3 regions of the Skermanella rosea genome follow, and region 3 is predicted to be linked to each of the others. Evidence: predicted binding sites of a transcription regulator. Region 3 holds the regulator's gene; each other region holds the start of a gene.
What was found. The regulator PhoB, encoded in region 3, activates phosphate uptake and scavenging genes when phosphate is short. The targets are predictions, from matches to a motif close to TNTCATAAAACTGTCA.

Region 1 (7,406 bases), 1.3 Mb from region 3:
GGCCCAGGCGCGGCATCTCGACGCCGCCGGCCTCCACCCCGAGGCCCGGGCCGCCGTGGCGGAGGAGCTCGCCTGGGCCGAGTCCTTCGCGCGCCGGAGCGGCCGGCCCCCGGTCACCCTGATCTCGTTCGACGCCCATCCCGGCAACTTCCTGATCGCCGGTTCCGGGCCGGCTCCCGGCACGGCCGTCCTGGTCGACCTGGAGAAGGCGCGCTACGGCGCCGCCGGGTTCGACCTGGCGCATGCCACGCTCTACACCTCGACCACCTGGGACGTCTCCTGCCACGCCGTGCTGGGCACCGCCGACATCGCCGCCGCCTACGGGCTGTGGCTGGATGCCGTGGAGGCCCCCCTCGCGGACTCCTGCCGTCCCTGGCTGCTGCCGCTGCGGCGGGTGATGTGGCTGTGGTCGGTGACCTGGTGCGCCAAGTGGCGGGTCGAATCGCGGGCCGCGGCCAAGGCCGGCAAGGACCGGGCCGAGAGCGCAGAGGACTGGTCGGCCGACCTCAGCGACGCGGCCCTGGTGGACCATGTCGCCGGCCGGGTGGCCGATTACCTGGACCCGGTCACCATCGCCGCCGTCCGGTCGGAATGGCTGACCGCCAATCCCCTGACCGACCTGCTGCCGCTCCCGGGCTGAGCCACCAACAGGAGACTCCCGAACAGTGCCATCGCCGTCCCGATTTTCCCCGATCGCCGCCGCCGTCCTGGCGGCGGCGCTCCACCTCGTTCCGGCCGGGCCGGCACACGCCCAGGCGCCGTCGTCCCCGGCGCCCGGCTGGGACGCGACGCTGGCGGCCGCGCGCGGCAAGACCGTGTACTGGAACGCCTGGGCGGGCGATCCCAGGATCAACGACTATATCGGCTGGGTCGGCGGCCAGGTGCGCGACCGGTTCGGCATCGACCTGCGCCACGTCAAGGTGACCGACACCGCCGACGTCGTGTCCCGCGTGCTGGCCGAGAAGGCGGCCGGCAAGGACCGGGGCGGCTCGGTCGACCTGGTCTGGATCAACGGCGAGAACTTCGCGGCCATGAAGGAGAACGGGCTTCTGTACGGCCCCTTCGTGGACCGGCTGCCCAACGCCGCCCGGATCGACACGACAGGCAAGCCGACCACCACCGTCGACTTCACGATCCCGACCGACGGGCTGGAGGCGCCCTGGGGCATGGCCCAGTTCGTCTTCGTCCATGACTCCGAAGAGGTCGCGGATCCGCCGCGCAGCGCCGCCGCCCTGCTGGACTGGACCAGCGGGAACCCCGGTCGCTTCACCTATCCGAGCCCGCCGGACTTCATCGGCAGCACCTTCCTGAAGCAGATGCTGGTGGAGGTGACGGCCGACCCGGCGCGACTTCAGCGGCCGGCCGACGATGCCGATTTCGACCGGGTGACGGCGCCGCTCTGGTCGTTCCTCGACCGGCTGCATCCCAACCTGGCGCGCGGCGGCCGGAGCTTCCCGGCGACCGGCCCGGCGCTGAAGCAGATGCTGGCCGACGGCGAGGTCGCCATGGCCTTGAGCTTCCATCCCGGCGAGGCGTCCCGCGACATCGCCGGCGGCCTGCTGCCGCCGTCGGTCCGCACCTTCGTGCTGGACCGCGGGACGATCGGCAACACCCACTTCGTGGCGATCCCCTACAATGCGAACGCGCCGGAGGCCGCCATGGTGGTGGCCGACTTCCTGCTGTCGCCGGAAGCCCAGATCCGCAAGCAGGATCCCGCCGTGTGGGGCGACTTCACCGTGCTGGACCCGGACCGGCTCGATCCGGAGGACCGCCGGCGGTTCGAGGCCCTGCCCCGGGGCGTGGCGACCCTGTCGGACGAGGAGCTGGGCACGGCCCAGCTCGAACCGCACCCCTCGTGGATGGTGCGGATCGAGCAGCAATGGACCAAGAGGTACGGGAGCTGACGCTCCCGGACTTCGATCTTCCCGGCCTCAGCCCTTGAGCGCCGCGACGCCCGGCAGGTCCTTGCCTTCCAGCCATTCCAGGAAAGCGCCGCCGGCGGCCGAGACATAGGTGAAGGCATCCTCGACGCCGGCCGCGGCCAGGGCCGCCACGGTGTCGCCGCCGCCGGCCACGCTCAGCACCCGGCCTGCCTTGGTCAGCGCCGCGACGCTGCCGGCCACGGCGTTGGTCCCGGCGTCGAACGGACGGGTCTCGAACGCGCCCAGCGGGCCGTTCCAAACCACCGTGCGGCAGCCCTGCAGCTTCAGGGTCACGTACTCGACCGTGGCCGGGCCGACGTCCAGGATCATGGAGTCGGCGGGCACCTGGTCGATCGCCACCACCTGGCTCTCGGCCCCGGCCTTGAACTCCTTCGCGACGATGGCGTCGCGCGGCAGCAGGATCTCGCAACCGGCCTGCTCGGCGATCGCCATGATCTCGCGCGCCTGCTCGGCCATGTCCTTCTCGCACAGGGAGGCGCCGACCGCGGTGCCGCGGGCATAGAGGAAGGTGTTGGCCATGCCGCCGCCCAGCGCCAGCAGGTTGACCCGGCGCACCAGGTTGCCCAGCAGATCCAGCTTGGTGGAGATCTTGGCGCCACCGACCACGGCGGCGACCGGGCGCTCGGGATTCTCCAGCGCCAGGGACAGGGCCTTCAGCTCGGCCTCCATCAGGCGGCCGGCGGCGTTGGGCAGCAGGCGGGCCAGCGCCTCGGTCGAGGCGTGGGCGCGGTGGGCCGCGGAGAAGGCGTCGTTGACGTAGATGTCGCCCAGCTCGGCGAGCTGCTTCGCGAAGCCGGGGTCGTTCTTCTCCTCCTCCGGGTGGAAGCGGAGGTTCTCCATCACGATGATCGAGCCGCCATGGAGCTTGGCGAGGGCCTCCTTGGCCTGGGGCCCGACGCAGTCCGGCGCGAAGGCGACCTTCTGGCCGACCGCCTTGGACACCGCGTCGACCACGGGCTGCAGGGAGTATTTCGGATCGGGGCCGCCCTTGGGCCGGCCGAAGTGGGAGAGCACGACCACCTTGGCACCGGCCTTCGACAGCTCCGTCAGGGTCGGAGCCAGCCGGTCGATGCGCGTCGTGTCCGACACCGCGCCGTCCTTCATCGGGACGTTCAGGTCGGCCCGGACCAGGACGGTCTTGCCATCGAACTGGTAGTCATCAAGGGTTTTGAAGCCGCTCATCGGTTCCGTCCCATTCCTCGTGGATAGTGCGCGCCCAGTGGATCGCCAAAGGTGTCGCAGAATGACTTCGTGGCATTTTCATGATGCCTGTCGCCGCGGGGGGAACCAACCACAACCGGCCCGGCAAATCAATCTCCGGCCTCCGCAAGGGGCGGCGACTATGTCAGGCTACCCGTATCGAAATGGGCGCCGCCTGCGCCCCGGCCGCTCCCGGCTTGACTTGGCGGCTTGACTTGGCGGCCCGGAAAACCAGCATAGCTCTGGTATGATCGCCAACGGTGACGGAGCTTCGACCATGATCGGACCGGCAGGACGCGCGGCCTATGCCCTCAGCCAGACCGCCCGCATCTCGTGGTTCTTCGGGCAGTACCTCCTGGCGGCCAGGCTGAACGGCCGGGTCGTGCCCAGGGACCGGCTGCCCAAGGATCTGAAGACGCCTGACAGGGCGGTCATCCTGGCCGACATCAGGGAGCTGATGCGCCGCGACTTCGCCAACATCGACGCCGGCTACTACCGCATGCCCCACGACATGGTGGAGCCGCCGCGCAAGGTGCTGCGCGACGCGGTGCGCTTCTTCCAGGACCTGCCGGAGGTGCGGCGCCGGCGGCGCGACCGGATCGCCACCGAGGTCTTCGAGGAGCGGCGGGCTGAGGGCGCGAAGCTGCCGCGCTACTATCTTCAGAACTTCCATTACCAGACCGACGGCTATCTCAGCGACCACTCGGCCGAACTGTACGACCATCAGGTGGAGGTGCTGTTCGGCGGCGGCGCGGACGCGATGCGCCGGCAGGCGCTGGTGCCGCTCCACCATCACTTCCGGGAGCGCAGGGTCTCCGAGTGCAGGCTCCTGGACGTGGCCTGCGGCACGGGGCGCTTCCTGACCTTCGTGAAGGACAATTACCCCCGGCTGGACGTCACCGCCCTGGACCTGAGCCCGAACTACCTGCGCCAGTCCCGGCGGCTGCTCAGCCCCTGGTCGCGGACCCGGTTCGTCCAGGCCGCGGCGGAAAGCATACCGGCCCCGGACGAGAGCTTCGACGCCGTCACCTGCATCTACCTGTTCCACGAACTGCCCCGCAAGGTGCGGGCCGCCGCCGCGGCCGAGATGGCGCGGGTGCTGAAGCGCGACGGCATCCTGGTCTTCGTCGAGACCCTGCAGAAGGGCGACCGGCCCGACTATGACGGCCTGCTGGACCTGTTCCCGCTGGCCTTCTACGAACCCTACTACGACGACTATATCCGCCAGGACATCGGCGCCCTGTTCTCGCAGGCCGGGCTCGAAATCGTCGAAACGACGCTGGCGTTCATGTCCAAGGTGGTGGTATTGCGCAAGCGGTGAAAGCGACGGCGGCGGGCCGGCGACACCAGCATCGCGCCGCCGTCGTCTTTCCGGCGGAAGCATCATTATTACAGTTTTGTGAAACTAATATTACATATTGTTTGTATATGGGCTGTCTCCTATAAAGTTTGCCAATGTTTTCAGTTTCATGACAAATCTCGGGCGCTGACATTGTCCCCGGGTTGAGAGACACGAAAGAATGGCAAGCCAGGAGATCGAGCTGAAGCTGCGGGTCGAGCCGCAGCATCTGCCCCGCTTCCGCAATTCCCCGGCACTGGCCGGATCGGCGGGCCGTCCGGCCGCCAAGAACCTCGAGAGCGTCTATTACGACACCGAGGACCTGCGCCTGCGCAGCCGCGACGTGACATTGCGGGTCCGCAAGCAGGGACGCAGCTTCGTCCAGACCATCAAGGCCGCCAACGAGCATGCCGGCGGCGTGTTCAGCCGGGGCGAGTGGGAATGCGCGGTGCCGACCGCGGAACCCGACCTCGCCGCCGTGACGGACGAGGAGCCGTTGCGCCGGCTCGGCCCGATCACCCAGGCCGACCTGCGGCCGGTCTTCGCCAGCCACGTCAAGCGGCAGGTCCGGATGCTGAACGGCGCCGCGGGCCGCGGCCCCGAGACCGTGATCGAGGTCGCCATCGACCAGGGCGAGATCCGGACGTCCGGCGGCGACGTCATGCCCCTGGCGGAGCTGGAGCTGGAGCTCAAGGGCGGCGACCCCCAGGCCCTGTTCGACCTGGCGCTGGAGCTGTCGGGCGTGGCGCCGCTGCGGATCGAGACCCGTACCAAGGCGGAGCGCGGCTACGCCCTGGCCGCGGGCGAGGCCGAATCGGCGGTCAAGGCGCAGAAGCTGATGCTGACGCCGGACCATACCGCCGAGCAGGCGCTGGCCTCGATCATGCGCAACTGCCTGAGCCACGTGGTGCTGAACGAGGCGTCGGCGCTCAAGGGCGCCGACCCCGAGGGCGTCCACCAGATGCGGGTGGCTCTGCGGCGCCTGCGCTCCGCCCTGGGACTGTTCCGCAAGCTGGTGCCGGCGGACCAGTACGGCTGGCTGGCCGCCGAGGTGAAGTGGCTGGCCGGCGAGCTCGGCAACGCGCGGGACTGGGACGTCTTCCTGGCGGACCTGCTGGCCCCGGTCGAAGGCGCGCTGGACGAGGAATCCGCCCGGGGCGGCCCCCTGAGCGCGCTGCGGGAAGCGGCCCTGGCGAGCCGGGAGCGGGCCTATGAACGCGCGCGGGCGGCCATCCTGTCGGCTCGCTACACCACCCTGCTGCTCAAGCTGGGAAGCTGGCTGGAGGCGCGCTCCTGGCGCCAGCAGCCGCTGTCGGAGGAGGCGGCCCGGCTGTTCGCCCCCGTCACCGACCTCGCCGACGGGCTGCTCGCGAAACGGCACAAGCAGTCGCGCCGGCGCGGCGCCGGCTTCGCCCACCTGCGCGCCGAACAGCGGCACGAACTGCGCATCTCCCTGAAGAAACTGCGCTACGCCGCAGAGTTCTTCCGCTCGCTCTACGGCGACAAGGCCACGGCGAAGTATCTCCGCCGGCTGGCCGCCCTGCAGGACGACCTGGGCCACCTGAACGACGTCGCCACCGCGGAGTCCCTGATGGGGCGGCTGGCGGCCGAGCAGGCCGGCGGTCCCGAGCTGTGGCGGATCGGCGGCGGCATGGTGATCGGCTGGCACGCCCGCGGCGTCGCCCAGATCGAGCCGAGGCTGATCCAGGACTGGGAGAATTTCGCCGCGGCGAAGCCTTTCTGGTCGAAGGCTTCCAACGGGTAGGATAGGATCGCCGCCACCATGCTCACAGTCCTCGTCGCCAACATCAAGGGCGGTTGCGGCAAGACCACGATCGCAACCCATCTGGCGGCCGCCTTCGCGACGGCCGGGCAGAACACCCTGCTGGCGGACGTGGACCGCCAGAAATCCAGCCTGGGCTGGGTCGACCGACGTCCGGCCGATGCGGCTCCCCTGACCGGGCTGGACTGGAGCAAGGACCTGGCCACGCCGCCCAAGGGCTCGGGCCGGCTGGTGATCGACGCGCCGGCCGCGCTCAAGACCAAGCAGATCGAGGAACTGGTCAGGCTGGCCGACGTGATCGTGCTGCCGGTGCTGCCCAGCACCTTCGACGAGCAGGCGACCCGGCGCTTCCTGGACAAGCTGGAAGAGCTGAAGCCGATCGCGAAGAACAAGAAGGCGGTCGCGGTGGTCGGCAACCGGCTGCGCGCCCGGACCCGGTCGGCGGACCGGCTGGACGAGTTCCTGGACGGCGTCGGACACAGGGTCGTGACCCGGATCCGCGACACTCAGCTCTACCCCGACACCGCCGCCACGGGCCTGAGCCTGTTCGACCTCAAGGGCAAGCGCGTCGGCGACTACCGAACCGACTGGGAACCGCTGCTCAGCTACATAGCGCTGGTGGAATAGACTCCCCGATCGAGGTAGTCCAAAATTACTGGACAGGTTCCAGCAAACTCGACGGACTGAGCGGCCCCAGACCGGGCCGGCGATGTCCAAGCCCTGGAAAAACCCATCGGGGCGGCGGCTTTCCCACCACTTTCAAAAGTGGCACGCGGCTTGCTGATAGAGGAAGCATCGGCGGACGGCGACGGTGCCGACGGCGAACTGGAACAAACCTTCGATCAGCGGAGAAAATCATGAGCACCAATGTCGGCGTTGAGCAGAGCGGCAAGTCGGGCGGCGACGCGTTCGGTCACTCCACCTCGGGTTCCATGGGCGTCGGCGGCGCGGGCCTGGGCTCCGCCTCGGCCTTCGGCGGCTACGGCAATGGCTCGGCCTCGGGCACCGCGTCGGGCTTCGGCGGCGATGCCGGCTCCAGCTCGGCCGCCTCGGGCGCCCTGGGCGGCGACGTCAGCGACAACACCTCGATCGGCTCCATCACGATCAACTCCTGATCGCTGACGGACCTTCGGGTCAGGAA
Region 2 (7,406 bases), on a different replicon from region 3:
GACCATGCCGACGACCATGACCGTCATCGCCGTCGAGGATTGGATCACGCCGGTGATGATGGTGCCGGCGAATACGCCTTTGAGCGGAGTTCCCGCCAACTTGGCGAGCAGCGCACGCATCCGGTTGGCGGCGACGGCCTGGATGCCGTTCGACATGAACTCGAGGCCAAGCATGAAGATGCCCAGACCACCGATCACGGGAACGATGATCTGGGTGAAGATATCGACCTGCATGAGCTGTCCTTTTCGGGGCCCGTCCTGACGGGGGCCGGTTGCTCTTACTTGGAACTGGCTTCCCAGTAGGATTTGATCTGGCCGACGAGGGAGTCCGGCAGCGGCACGTAATCCAGATCGACGGCATCCTGCTGCCAGTGCGCCAAGGCTCCGCCGAAGAAGCGCAGGGTGCGGTCGGTACCGGAACGGGGCTCCCGGGGCATCAGCGCGTAGACGGTGGCCGCGATCGGGTAGGCCTCGGCGTCGGCGGTTTCGGTGAGAAGAAGGCTGAAATGGCGCGAGCCCGCCCAGTCCGCGCCGGCGACGGCCGCGGCGATGCTCCGGCGCGATGGTGCCCTGAACTGCCCCGCGCGGTTCTCGACCAGGGCCGAGGGCAGCCCGACCCGCAAGGCCTGGCCGAGTTCGACATAACCGATGGAGTTCGGGTCGTCCGACACGGCCTCGACGATGCCGCCACTGCCTCTGACCCCGGCGCCGACTGGCCATTTCAGCTCGGTATCGATCCCGACCCGCTCCCGCCAGTCCGTGCTGGCATGGGCGAGATATGCCGCGAAGTTGTAAGTGGTGCCGGATCCGTCGCTCCGGTGGACGACCTTGATCGGCGCGTCCGGCAGCGTGAGCTCCGGGTTGAGCGCGCGCAGGGCCGGGTGCGACCATCTATCGACCGTTCCCATGTAGATGTCGGCCAGCACCGCCCCGGAAAGGCGCAGGGCGCCGCTTTCGATCCCTGGCAGATTGAAGACGACCGCGATGCCGCCCGTGGTGATGGGGAACTGCATGAGCCCGTGCCGGTCCACCTCCTCGGCCGGCATGGGCCTTTCGGATGCGCCGAAATCCACGGCCCGGGCGATGACCCGCATGGTGCCGCCCAGTGAACCGACCGGCTCGTAGTCGATGCCGCCGGCCATGACGCCGAACAGCGAGCCCAGGCCGCCCTCTGGAGCGGCCGGTCGATTTGGCAGGGCGGCGACATAGCCGCCGTTCTCCTCGGATGCCTGGAAGTTCTGGCTCCAACGGCTGAGCAGCGGAAAAACGAACGTCGATCCTGCCCCCGTCAAGGGTTCGGCTTGGGTCGGGGAGACTGCGGCCAGGCAGGCGAATAAGGCGGCGATGAGGAGGCGACCCATGAAATCACCGGCATGTAACGGGACGCAGAATATCCCGGGTCATCGATTACCGGCGCAGCATAGTTTTCAGGCATGACATTTGGATGACGGGTGCAGCGTTTCATGAAACCTGCTCCATCTGCGCCAGGAGCCGACGAAATTTCGGGAAGACGGAATCAACGCCGGTTCTCTTCTTCGTATGTGCCAGCGCCGGACCTTTCGAGCCGTTCCTGCCGCAAGATTTCTGTCTGTCATATGTAGTCAGGGCTGTTCAGTTCTCGCTATGAGAGGCGATATGCGAGCGCATTGTCGAAGTTGAGCGCGTTGACGTAGAGTTCGCGGGCGATGTTCTGGACGCCGTTGGCCCGCAGGATGTTGATCGCGAAGCTGCGGAACCGGGCGACGTGGGTGGGCTTGACGCGGGTTCGGCTGGCGTCCTCGCCGAACGTGACGTCGCGGACCCAATGGCTCCGGTTTTCAATCGCCCAGTGCCCCCGGACCGCCCGTCCGAACGCCTCGGCGCCGAGCGCGACCTGGCAGGCGTAGAACGAGACGTCCTCGGTGGCGTGCCACAGGCCTGACCTGGTGTCCTTGTGCCAGGTCAGGCGGGCGACGCGGGCGGCGCAGACGATTAGGCCGTCCCATTCGGCGTCGAGTTTGCCCCGGACATCGAAGGTCTCGACCGTGCGGGTCTCGTGGCGGCCGTGGCCCTTGGGATCAACGCTCCTGTGGCTTTCGGCCGGGGGCTGGGTGGCGGCGATGGCCTCGAGCGTGGCCAGCAGGGTCGGCTGGTTGGCCTTGACCTGGGCGAGCAACGCGTTGCCGGTGTCGCGGGCCGCCTCAAAGGTTTTTTTGACAGTGCAGCGCGTCGGCGGTGAACAGCACGCCGCTCAGGCCGAGCTCCGCGATCAGGCGCTGGGCCGCCGGGATCTCGTTGCTCTTGTCGTCGATCTCGCTGTGCGCCAGCAGGATCGCCGCCTCCGAGGCGAACGCGCTGAGCGCCTGGGCCGCCTTGCGGTCGTTGAGGTGGTCGAAGCTGCCCTTGAGCGTCTTGCCGTCGAGCGCGATCGCCGGCATCCCGCCCTCGGGGCGCGCCAGCAGGCTGGCGGCGTGCCGGCGGAACGCCCGCTCCAGGGCGTCGGCGTCGAGGTCCTGGAGCACGGTGCGCAGGGTGTTGACCGATGGCGCCCGCCTCAGGGCGACGCCGAACAGCTCGTTGAGCAACTCCCGGCGCTGCTCCAGGAAGACGATGATGCGGCGGTACGAGGTCGCGCCGGACAGCAGCGCCAGCACGGTGAACAGCAGCAGCGGCGCCAGCGGGTAGCGCTTGCCCGCCGCGCGCCGCGGATCGGGAACCTCGCCCAGGGCCGCGAGAAGCCGGCCGAACGGTACCATGGCAACCCCCAAGTCCAGGAATTGCCGAGCAAGGATTCACACATTCGCGCGAGATGGTAGACTCTTTCTACGCTGCTTCACACCCCGCCAGGACTCGCTGCGCGCGAGTCAGGCGCGCAACGGGGAGAACTGAACAGCCCTGCATATGTAGTACGTAATATGGGGTCGAGATCAGGAAGAGTCATGATGCTCCGCCAAACTGATTTCATCTCATCTTAGAAAGTGAAAAATCATAGATGGATGATGATTCAGCCCAATCGTCAAGATAGGAATCAAAAACGTTTCATTGGAAGCCTGGATTTGCGCTTTATACAATCGCAAATTTGCCTCTGCATCATTAATCGTCTGTTAACCATATGAATACACTTTTTAAACACTGCTGGATTACTTGTCATTCCGGTGGACATATTGAACTTATCCGGAGAGCACAGACATGGCTTTGCCCAGAGTTTTCATCTCGACCGACCTGAGGCTTGAAGCGCAGGAGAAGGACGATGTCCAGTCCCTTGTCCACGCGCTGATGTATCAGGACAAGATGAACATCGTCGGCATCGCCGGAACGGCGTCCAAGTTCAACACCCAGGACGGTCTGGTCAGGGACATCGATGCCGTGATCGACGTCTACGGCAAGGACCTTGCCAAGCTGCGCGAGCACGGCTCCGGCTTCAAGTCCGTCGAAGCCCTGAAGAAGGTGAGCCATCAGGGCGCCACGGACACTGCGCCGCCCAAGGGATATTCCAAGCCGACGGACTCGTCCGAGGCCATCATCGCGGAAGCCAGGAAGGCCGCCGCCGCGGGCGAGAAGCTGAACGTGCTCACCTGGGGAGGGGAGGCGGACATCGCGCAGGCGCTGCACGATTCTCCCGGCATCGCCAAGCACGTCCGGCTGTTCAGCATCGACACCCAGGACATCCACGCCAAGAAGTACCTGCTGGACAATTTCAAGGGCAAGCTGGACCTGTGGGTCGACAACATGACCACGTTCCGGGGCACCTACGGCACGCCGGAAAGCGGCTCCATGATCAAGGGCTGGCACGAGGCGAACGCCAAGGGCCACGGCGCCCTGGGGGACTTCTTCTCGAAGGTCTCGAGCAACATCTTCAACAAGTCCGGCGTCAAGATGGGGGACAGCCCGACCGTTCTCCGCTTCCTCGACGGGGACCAGGACGACCCGACCCAGGAAAGCTGGGGCGGGGAGTTCCGCAAGGTGTCCGACGGCTACTATACGGACCTTCATGGGCAGGGTTTCGACCGCCCCGGCACCCAAGGGGCCAGGACGGTCTACGAGAACCGCGAGGAGTGGCTCGAAGACTTCGCCGGGCGCTTCGACTGGTTGAAGGACAAGGGTCCGATCCCGCTCCCCCGTCCCGGAGGGGATGACGTGATCACCGTCAAGGCGTCGGGCGATCACTACAAAGGGAATCCGAATTTCGTCATCCAGGTGGACGGGAAAACGCTGGATCTCACGAACCGGGTCACGGCTGTCCATGACAAGGACCAGTGGCAGACCTTCACTTACAAGGGCGACCTGGACGCCCCGGGAATCCAGGAGCGGGAGGTCGAGATCATCTTCAACAACGATGCCTGGAACGGAAGGAAGGGGGCCAATGGATCCGACCGGAACCTCTATATCGACGAGGTTTCGTTCAACGGCCAGGTCGACGACACGGACGCCGTATTCAAATGGAACAGCACGAAGTCATGGCTGTTCGAGGTTTGATATCGAAACCGGATGCGCTTCCGGGGCGCATCCCCCCGGCGGGAGGGAACGGCCTCCGTCCTGTTGGCATGGGTGCGCCCACGGATTGGCCGCGGGCGACCAGCGGCAGGATCGGGCGGGAAAAGACGGCGGCACGGCACCGCCGATGATCCCGTCCGAAGGCGAAAGGCACGGGATTTGGCCGGGACCGACACACCTCACCGTATCGAGGACTATGCCCTGATCGGCGACTGCGAGACGGCGGCGCTCGTCTCGAACCGGGGCTCCATCGACTGGCTTTGTTTTCCCCGGTTCGATTCCGCGGCCTGTTTCGCGGCCTTGCTGGGATCTCCGGAGAACGGCCGGTGGAGCATCGGGCCGAAGGACGACCGGGCGCGGGCAACCCGGCGTTATCGCGACGGCACGCTCATCCTGGAGACGACGTTCGAGACGCCCGAAGGCTCGGCGACGCTGATAGACTTCATGCCGCCGCGGGACGGCTTCGCCGATCTGATCCGGATCGTGGTCGGCAACCGGGGCCGGGTCGAGTTCGACCTCGATCTCGTGATCCGGTTCGACTACGGCCGCAGCATCCCCTGGGTCAGCCGTCTCGACGACGCCACGCTGACCGCCGTGGCCGGCCCCGATCTCCTGCTGCTGCGGACGGCCGCGGAACTGCGCGGTGCCGACATGCACACCGTGGGATCGTTCACCGTGACGGCGGGCCAGCGCATCCCGTTCACGCTGATCCATGCTCCGTCCCACCTGCCGCCTCCGGCTCCCCGGGACCCCGAAGCCGAATTGAGGCGGACGGAAGCGTTCTGGACGGACTTCTCGGGTCGCTGCCCGCCGGTCGGGCCGTGGACGGACCAGGTGAAGCGGTCGCTGATCACGCTCAAGGCTCTGACATACATGCCGACCGGCGGCATCGTCGCCGCGGCGACGACGTCGCTCCCGGAACATCCCGGCGGTCCCCGCAACTGGGATTACCGCTTCTGCTGGCTGCGCGACGCCACGATGACGCTGCAGGCCTTCATGAAGCTGAGCTACTACGAGGAGGCGTCGTCGTGGCGCGAGTGGCTTCTGCGCAGCGTGGCCGGCGACCCCTCCCAGATGCAGATCATGTACGGGCTGGCCGGCGAGCGGCGCCTGCCCGAATGGGAGGTCCCGTGGCTGGGCGGCTTCCTGGATTCCCGTCCCGTGCGTGTCGGCAACGCCGCGGCCGGGCAGTTCCAACTCGACATCTACGGCGAGGTCGCCGACGCGATGGCGCAGGCCCTGAAGGGCGGATTGCCGCCGCACCCGAGATCCCGGGCGCTGAGCGAGACCATCATGCCGTTCCTGGAGCAGGCATGGCGGCGTCCGGACGAGGGAATCTGGGAGACCCGCGGCGGACCCCGGCATTTCACGCATTCCAAGGTCCTGGCCTGGGTGGCCTTCGACCGGGTGGCCTCGATAGCGCTCGCCGGTGATCCGGCCAGTGAACGGGCGGCCCGGTGGCGCCGGGTGGCGGATCTCATCCACGAGGACGTGTGCCGGCACGCCTACGACCCGGACCTCGGCAGCTTCGTGCAATCCTACGGATCCAGGCAACTGGACGCGAGCCTGCTGGCCATTCCTCTGGTCGGTTTCCTGCCGCCCGAGGATCCCCGCGTCGTCGGTACGGTGGCCGCCATAGAGCGGCATCTCATGCATGATGGCCTCGTGCTGCGCTACGACACGGGAACCGGGGAAGACGGACTGCCTCCCGGCGAGGGCGCGTTCCTCGCCTGCAGCTTCTGGCTCGCCGACGTCCTCGTTCTCCTCGGGCGCCATGCCGACGCGAGACGGCTTTTCGAACGGCTGTGCACCCTGTGCAACGACGTCGGGCTGCTCGCCGAGGAGTATGACCCGGCGGGACGACGCATGCTGGGCAATTTTCCCCAGGCGTTCAGCCATATCGGGCTGATCAATACCGCCCTGAACCTCACGCGCATCCAGGGACCCGCCGACGAGCGGTCCGAGCACGACGACGACGCCGAACCAGGGCACCGGCCGGAACCGTAAGGCGGCATCTGAGCCGCCATCGTCCGCCCGTCCAACTGTCCGTCCCCCGATGTAGGTCGGAAAGCCTGTCCGGAACCTGCCGAGAACTCGGGATGAGAAAGTGTTTTCCGCCAATCCCATAATAATGACTGGCCAAAAAGGATAGGACAAAAGACGCCCGATTTCTTAAACGGGGTCTTAATCAACAAGATCCAGAGTGTAGGCAGCAAACCTCCTGAGTGCATTTATTATGCAAGAGAGCATCAAGGAAGAACTGATTGGGACCGTGATCGGCGGAGATGGCCCTCCTCCAAGCCTGATTGCCGCCATCGCCCCTGATGCCCTTCTGGAGGCTTGCGACCGGCTTCCCTGCGCCTTCGCGACCCTTGAGCCGGACGCCCGGCCGTCCTTGATGAATTCCGCGTTCCGGACCCTGTTCAATCCATCGACGCCGTACACCGCGAGCGCCCCGGATCTGGCCCGCCTCGCCGGAGGCGACGCCCGCTCGCTCAGGTCGGTGGACGGCCAGGTATGGCCGGTCAGCACCATCCGTCTCGGCGGTGGACGCATCCTGGTGACGGTGGAGGACCGGTCGGCCCCGACCGGCATGGACCTGACGGAGCGCAGGGATGCCCTGACGGGATTGGCGAACCGGGTCGTCCTCAAGGAGCGGATCGTCCAGATGCTTGCCGAGCCCGGGAAGGATCTCCAGGCCGCGCTCTTCCTGCTCGACCTGGACCGTATCCCCAAGTGAGCATCGAGCAGGCCGTCAAACCATGTCCGAACAGATCCACCGCCTCGTCTATTTCAGCCGCAACGCCATGCCCGGGACCGAAGACGAGATCGTCGCGGGCGTCCAGCAGATCCTGGCAAGCTCCCGCAGCAACAACGCCCGGGCCGGCGTGACCGGCGCCCTGCTGTTCAACAGCGGGTGCTTCGCCCAGGTG
Region 3 (7,406 bases):
CGGGTCGATCCTCGGCCTGAAGGTCGTCCGGCCGATCTGGCTGCAGCTCCAGGACGACTGCATGACCCAGCTCGACGACATCACGATCGAGGACCTGTGCCTGCGCGCCAACCAGGCCGGCATCGAGAGCGAAACCCACGCCAAGATCGATTTCAGCATTTAAAATCCGGGTCCGAGATATTAGATTGGATTATCTGTGATTTCCAAGATTTAACAGTTGCGAAGGGTGGAATACCATGGCGGCTCCAGAACACGGACCTGAATTCCGGGGCAGGATCTACGACAGCATCCTGGATACGATCGGGGCGACGCCGCTGGTCCGCGTCCGGCGGCTGGCTTCCGAGTACGGGGTCAAGGCGGACATCGTCGGCAAGCTCGAATTCTTCAACCCGCTGTCCAGCGTCAAGGACCGCATCGGGCTGGCGATGATCGAGGCGGCCGAGGCCGAGGGCAAGATCGAGCCGGGCAAGACCACCCTGGTCGAGCCGACCTCGGGCAATACCGGCATCGCGCTGGCCTTCGTCGCCGCGGCCAAGGGCTACCGGCTGATCCTGACCATGCCGGAGAGCATGTCGGTCGAGCGCCGCAAGATGCTGAAGCTGCTGGGCGCCGAGCTGGAGCTGACGCCCGCGTCCGAAGGCATGAAGGGCGCCATCCGCAAGGCCGAGGAACTGGTCGAGTCGACCCCCAACGCCTTCATCACCCAGCAGTTCAAGAACTCGGCCAACCCGGCGATCCACCGCGCCACCACGGCCGAGGAGATCTGGCGCGACACCGCCGGCAAGGCCGACATCCTGATCAGCGGCGTCGGCACCGGCGGCACGCTGACCGGCGTCGGCGAGGTGATCAAGCAGCGCAAGCCCGACTTCAAGGTCATCGCGGTCGAGCCGGAGGACAGCCCGGTGCTGTCGGGCGGCCTGCCCGGCCCGCACAAGATCCAGGGCATCGGCGCCGGCTTCGTGCCCGACATCCTGAAGAAGGACCTGATCGACGAGGTGCTGCGCATTTCCAACCAGCGCGCCTTCGAGACCGCCCGCAAGGCGGCCCGGGTCGAGGGCCTGGCGGTCGGCATCTCGTCGGGCGCCGCGCTGGCGGCGGCGATCGAGGTCGGCCAGCGGCCGGAGAACGAGGGCAAGCTGATCGTCGTGATCATCCCGTCGTTCGCCGAGCGTTACCTGTCGACCGCCCTGTTCGAGGGGCTGGAGTAAGGCAGAAGTCGGGTTTCTTCCAGGAGGAAGTTCGCGCGTGGATGGCCGGATCAAGTCCGGCCATGACGGAAAAGGGAGCCTTCGCCTGCCTCCCGTGCTTGGGAGGCCTTGGCATGTGGGTCCGGTGACGGGCGGGTCCGGCTGGCTCCTTTTTCGTCATGCGCGGGCTTGACCCGCGCATCCACGCGCAAACTGACGGGAAGAAGTCCGGCCAGGATGAAACGGAAGTGTTCCCTTCCCGCTGGAGACCGGCGGGCGGAAACTAGCAAACACCAGGTCAGCACCTTATGGATTTTACCGACGCGCAGGTCGAGCGCTACGCCCGCCACATCATCCTGCCGGAGGTCGGCGGCATCGGGCAGGAGGTGCTGCTGAAGTCGCGGGTACTGGTGGTAGGGGCCGGCGGGCTGGGATCGCCGCTCCTGCTCTATCTCGCGGCGGCGGGGGTGGGTGTCCTCGGGGTGATCGACCCCGATGTGGTCGACCTGTCCAACCTGCAGCGCCAGATCATCCACGACACCGCCGCGATCGGGACGCCCAAGGTGGAGAGCGCAAAGGCGCGGCTGGAAGCCATCAACCCGGACGTCCGGCTCGAAATCCACCGGGAGCGGCTGACCGCGGCCAACGCCATGGGGCTGATCGCCGACTACGACGTGGTGGCCGACGGAACCGACAATTTCGCCGCCCGGTACCTGCTGGCGGACGCCTGCCATCTCGGCGGCCGGACGCTGGTATCGGCGGCTATGCTGCGGTTCGACGGGCAGATCTCCACCTTCAAATCCTATCTGGGCGGTCCCAACCCCTGCTACCGCTGCATCTTCCGCGAACCGCCGCCGCGCGGGCTGGTGCCGAGCTGCGCCGAGGGCGGCGTGCTGGGCGCGCTGGCCGGCGCCGTCGGCTCGATCCAGGCGATCGAGGTCCTGAAGGAGCTGCTCGGCGTCGGGGACAGCCTGTCGGGGCAGTTGCTGATGTACGACGCGCTCCACACCAGCTTCCACAAGGTCCGGGTCCAGCCCGATCCGGAGTGCCCGCTGTGCGGGCACCATCCGACCATCACGGACCTGTCCGGGCACCCGTCCGGGCCTGAGGGAGCCCTGCCATGAGCGGGGCTTCGACGCTGTCGCTGGTGGTGTTCTCCGGCGGGTTCGACCGGGTCCACTACGCGCTGGTGATGGCGAGCGCCGCGGCGGCGACCAACCGCAAGGCCACCCTGTTCTTCACCGGACGGGCGGTCCTGGCGCTGAAGGCCGGCGGCGGCTGGCGCGGGCTGGACCCTGCCGACGACGGCTCGTCGCCGGAGGAGCGCAACGCCCATTTCGGCCGCAGCGGCCTCGCCGAGTTCGAGGAACTGCTGGAGGCCTGCGTCGCCCTGGGCGTCACGGTGATGGTCTGCGAGATGGCGCTGAAGGCGATCGGCCTGGACGCGTCCGCCCTGCGCGACGACGTGCCGGTGGTGACCGGCGGCGTCGTCACGCTGCTGAACGGGGCGCCCGGCGACGGCAACATGCTGTTCGTCTGACTCCGCCGGCCGGTTACCGGCGGCGCCACTCTTCCCGGGTGATTTCCCAGATCCCGGCGGGGAAGCGGCCGGAGACGAAATCCCTGTCATGGGTTCCGACCAGCCGCATGCCGTCGCGCTCCGACAGCCGGCGGGAGCGCAGGTTGATCTCGGCCTTCTGGACCCTGAGGACGGGCCGGCCGAGGGCTTCGAACCAGAAATGGATGGCGGCGGCGCTTGCCTCCGTCATCAGGCCCCGCCCCTGCCAGGCGGGGTCGAGCCAGAGCCCGCGGTTGTCGTCGGGCTTGTCCATCAGGCTGATGACGCCGATCAGCCGGTCCGGATCCGGCCGGGGCCTGATGGACCAGTGCCATTCCGTTCCCCGCTCCATGGCGGGAAGCGCCACGTCCCGGATGTAGGACAGGGCGCCGTCGGCCGGATAGGGCCACGGGACATGGCCGGCGAGGAACCGCACGATCTCCCACCGGGGAAAGACGTCCTGGACCGCGCCGGCGTCGGAAAGCTCCAGCGGGCGCAGGACCAGCCGGGGTGTCTCCAGGACCGGGATCAGGCGCCGCCGCCCTTCACGTCGAGCGCGTAGCCCGCCGAGCGGACGGTGCGGATCAGGTCGTTGTCGTTTTCCTCGTTCAGCGCCTTGCGCAGCCGGCGGATATGCACGTCGACGGTGCGGGGCTCCACATAGACGTCGTGTCCCCAGACCAGGTCGAGCAGCTGCTCGCGCGAGAAAACCCGGCCGGGATGCTGCATGAAATGGCGCAGCAGGCGGAATTCGGTCGGCCCCAGGTGGATGTCGCGGCCCTGGCGGCGCACCCGGTGGGCCGCGAGGTCCATCACCACGTCGTTGAACCGCAGCAGCTCCTCCGCCAGGCCGGGGCTGGCGCGGCGGAGGACGGCGCGCATCCGGGCGACCAGCTCGGTCGGAGAGAAGGGCTTGGCGATATAGTCGTCGGCCCCGGAATTGAGGCCGCGGACCTTGTCCGCCTCCTCGCCGCGGGCGGTCAGCATGATGATCGGGATGTCGCGGGTCTTGGGATTGCGCCGCATCTGGCGGCACACCTCGAGGCCGGACATCAGCGGCAGCATCCAGTCCAGCAGGACGATGTTGGGCGTCTGCTCGGCGGCGAGGAGCAGGGCCTCCTCGCCGTCGCCCGCGGAGAGGGTGCGGAAGCTTTCCTTCTCCAGATTGTACTTGAGGAGCGTTACGAGGTCCGCCTCGTCCTCGACGATGAGGACGAGGGGTTTCAGCGCCGAATTCATGGGATGCCTTGTTCCAATACTAGCCCTGCGATTCCGTCCCGGGGGTGACGACAGCATAGCTGCTTTCGTCGCCCTTGGGGCGTTCCGTCGTCAGCGGATGGCCGATCACCAGGAAATGGATCGTCTCGGCGATGTTGGTCGCGTGGTCGCCGATCCGCTCCAGGTTCTTCGCGATGAACAGCAGGTGCGTGCAGGGGGTGATGTTGCGCGGGTCTTCCATCATGTAGGTCAGCACTTCGCGGAACAGGCTGGTGTAGAGGTCGTCCAGCTCCTCGTCGCGGCGGCGCGCGGCGACCGCCTTCTCCACGTCGCGCTCGATGAAGGCGTCGAGCACGTCCTTCATGATCTCCTGGACCAGCCGGCCCATCCGGGGGATCGCCGCGGCCGGGCGGACCGGCGGCACCTGGGCCAGGGCGATCGACCGCTTGGCGATGTTGGCGGCGTAGTCGCCGATCCGCTCCAGGTCGGCGGCGATCTTCAGGGCCGACACGATCTCGCGCAGGTCGGACGCCATGGGCTGGCGCAGCGCCAGCAGGCGCAGGGTCTCCGCGTCGACGTCCCGCTCGTAGCCGTCGACCCGGAGGTCGGACTGCATCACCTGGGCCGCGATGGTCGTGTCGCGGCGGACCACGGCCTGCACGGCCGCCTCCACCTGGGCCTCGGCGACGCCGCCCATCTGCGTGATCAGATTCGCCAGCCGCTGCAGTTCCTGCGCGAACGACTTGACGATGTGCTCGTTGCTCATGCGCCGCTTCCCTGAATTGCCCGATTATCCCGAATGACGTCCCGCCGATCAAGCCGGCGGGCCGGATCAGCCGTAGCGGCCGGTGATGTAGCCCTGGGTCCGCTCGTCGCGGGGATTGGTGAAGATCTCCTCGGTGTCGCCCACCTCGACCATGTCGCCCAGGTGGAAGAACGCCGTCCGCTGGGAGACGCGGGCCGCCTGCTGCATGTTGTGGGTGACGATCACGATGGTGTAGTTCTCCCGCAGCTCGTCGATCAGCTCCTCCACATGGGCGGTCGCGATCGGGTCGAGGGCCGAGCACGGCTCGTCCATCAGGATCACCTCGGGGCTGACCGCGATGGCGCGGGCGATGCAGAGGCGCTGCTGCTGGCCGCCGGACAGGCCGGTGCCCGGTTCCTTCAGGCGGTCCTTCACCTCGTTCCACAGGCCGGCGCGCTGCAGGCTCTTGGCGACGATCTCGTCCATCTCCTCCCGCCGGCTGGCGAGGCCGTGGATGCGGGGACCGTAGGCGATGTTGTCGTAGATCGACTTGGGAAACGGGTTGGGCTTCTGGAACACCATGCCGACCCGGGCGCGGAGCTGGACCGGGTCGATCTCGCGGTCGTATATGTCCTGGCCGTCCAGCGTGATCAGGCCCTCGATGCGGGCGATGCCGATCGTGTCGTTCATGCGGTTGAGGCAGCGCAGGAACGTGGACTTGCCGCAGCCCGACGGGCCGATCAGCGCGGTGACCTGCCGTTCCGGGATCGCCAGGTCGATGCCCTTCAGCGCCTGCTTGGCGCCGTAGTACACCTTGACCTGCTTGGCATCCATCTTGTTCGCGGCGCCGGCCAGGATGCCGGCGGCGGAGCGCGCCTCGACGCCGGGGATGGCGCTGGTTCCGGTCTGTGTTCGGCCGATTTGTGTATGGGCGGTCATTTACCAACGCCTTTCAAAGTGCTTGCGCAGGACGACGGCGATCGCGTTCATCGCGATCAGGAAGGCCAGGAGGACCATGATCGCGGCGGAAGTGCGCTCGACGAAGCCGCGTTCCGGGCTGTCGGCCCACATGAAGATCTGCACCGGCAGCACCGTCGCGGCGTCGCCGAAGCCCGAGGGGGTGTCCACGATGAAGGCGATCATGCCGATCATCAGGAGCGGCGCCGTCTCGCCGAGCGCGTGGGCCATGCCGATGATGACGCCGGTCAGGATGCCGGGCATCGCGAGCGGCAGCACGTGGTGGGTCACCACCTGGAGCGGCGAGGCGCCGACGCCCAGCGCCGCCTCCCGGATCGACGGCGGAACCGCCTTCAGCGCCGCGCGGCCGGCGATGATGATGGTCGGCAGCGTCATCAGCGCCAGCACGATGCCGCCGACCACCGGGGCCGACCGGGGCATGTTGAAGACGTTGAGGAACACCGCGAGGCCGAGCAGGCCGAACACGATCGAGGGCACCGCCGCGAGGTTGTTGATGTTGACCTCGATCAGGTCGGTCAGCTTGTTCTTCGGCGCGAACTCCTCCAGGTAGACCGCGGCGGAGATGCCGATCGGGATCGCGAGGCCGAGCGTCACCATCAGAGTCAGCAGCGAGCCGACCAATCCCGCCTTCAGGCCCGCCAGCTCAGGGTCGCGGCTGTCGCCGTTGAGGAAGAGCCGCCAGTTGAAGCCGTTCACGATGTTGCCGTTGGCGACCAGCTTGTCGATCCAGGCGATCTGCTGGTCGGTCACCTTGCGGTCGGTCTCCGGCACACGACGGTCGATGTTGCCCTTGAGGAGCTGGTCATAGTCGCTCGCCAGGGCCAGGTTCACGGACTTGCGGGTCCCGATCAGGGACGGGTCGTCCATGACCATCTGGCGCAGCTCGAACGCGGCGCCGTTGCTGATCATGGCGGTCAGCCGGCGCCGGTCTGTCCTGGACTCCACCTCGGGGAAGACCGCCAGCAGCGCGTTGCGCGCCAGGGCCGCGTAGTTGGCGTTGGACAGGGTGTCCGGGTCGCGGGTTCCCTGCGGGTCGATCTCGGCCGGGTCGAAATAGACCTCCAGCGCCAAGTCGTGCTGGGCGAAGGCGGTGTAACCCTGGGCCACGATGCTGGCGAGCAGGACCGCCAGCATGGCCAGCGCCACGCCGATCGCGGCCATGCCGTACATCTTGAAGCGCCGCTCGGCGGCGTAGCGCTTCTTCAGCCGGGCGGCGAAGTCGTCGGTCTGGTACGGCGCGGCCGCCCGGGGTGTGCTGATGATGTCAGTCATATTTTTCCCGATACTTCTGCACCACCCGGAGGGCGATGATGTTCAGGCCGAGGGTGACGGTGAACAGCACGAGGCCGAGGCCGAAGGCCGAAAGGGTCTTGGCGCTGTCGAACTCCTGGTCGCCGACCAGCAGGGTGGCGATCTGGACGGTGACTGTGCTGACCGCGTCCAACGGGTTGGCCGACAGATTGGCGGCGAGACCGGCGGCCATCACGACGATCATGGTCTCGCCGATCGCGCGGCTGACCGCCAGCAGGACGCCGCCGACGATGCCGGGAAGCGCCGCCGGAAGCACCACCTGCCGGATCGTCTCCGACTTGGTGGCGCCGAGCCCGTAGGAGCCGTCGCGCAGGGACTGGGGCACCGCGTTGATGATGTCGTCCGACAGCGAGCTGACGAAGGGAATGATCATGACGCCCATCACGACGCCGGCGGCGAGCGCCGACTC

Region 1: the regulator PhoB is predicted to act here: its motif matches at 4,533-4,548, upstream of JL101_RS22295 (CYTH and CHAD domain-containing protein).
Region 2: the regulator PhoB is predicted to act here: its motif matches at 1,435-1,450, upstream of pstS (phosphate ABC transporter substrate-binding protein PstS).

What each region holds. Positions count from the first base shown of each region.
Region 1 is NZ_CP086111.1:4,750,528-4,757,933, forward strand. Features, by position in the region: gene JL101_RS22275 (phosphotransferase) at 1-640, shown strand, start outside; gene JL101_RS22280 (ABC transporter substrate-binding protein) at 666-1,904, shown strand; gene JL101_RS22285 (phosphoglycerate kinase) at 1,932-3,125, opposite strand; gene JL101_RS22290 (class I SAM-dependent methyltransferase) at 3,421-4,464, shown strand; gene JL101_RS22295 (CYTH and CHAD domain-containing protein) at 4,664-6,247, shown strand; gene JL101_RS22300 (ParA family protein) at 6,266-6,892, shown strand; gene JL101_RS22305 (hypothetical protein) at 7,123-7,380, shown strand.
Region 2 is NZ_CP086113.1:316,693-324,098, forward strand. Features, by position in the region: partial or broken gene JL101_RS36670 (Na/Pi symporter) at 1-234, opposite strand, end outside; gene pstS (phosphate ABC transporter substrate-binding protein PstS) at 279-1,361, opposite strand; partial or broken gene JL101_RS37060 (ISAs1 family transposase) at 1,622-2,735, opposite strand; gene JL101_RS32850 (nucleoside hydrolase-like domain-containing protein) at 3,169-4,455, shown strand; gene JL101_RS32855 (glycoside hydrolase family 15 protein) at 4,633-6,480, shown strand; gene JL101_RS32860 (hypothetical protein) at 6,872-7,213, shown strand; gene JL101_RS32865 (BLUF domain-containing protein) at 7,236-7,406, shown strand, end outside.
Region 3 is NZ_CP086111.1:6,082,565-6,089,970, reverse strand. Features, by position in the region: gene JL101_RS28535 (RrF2 family transcriptional regulator) at 1-163, shown strand, start outside; gene cysK (cysteine synthase A) at 237-1,208, shown strand; gene JL101_RS28525 (HesA/MoeB/ThiF family protein) at 1,496-2,311, shown strand; gene JL101_RS28520 (DsrE family protein) at 2,308-2,727, shown strand; gene JL101_RS28515 (GNAT family N-acetyltransferase) at 2,741-3,235, opposite strand; gene phoB (phosphate regulon transcriptional regulator PhoB) at 3,274-3,984, opposite strand; gene phoU (phosphate signaling complex protein PhoU) at 4,004-4,729, opposite strand; gene pstB (phosphate ABC transporter ATP-binding protein PstB) at 4,796-5,542, opposite strand; gene pstA (phosphate ABC transporter permease PstA) at 5,648-6,958, opposite strand; gene pstC (phosphate ABC transporter permease subunit PstC) at 6,951-7,406, opposite strand, start outside.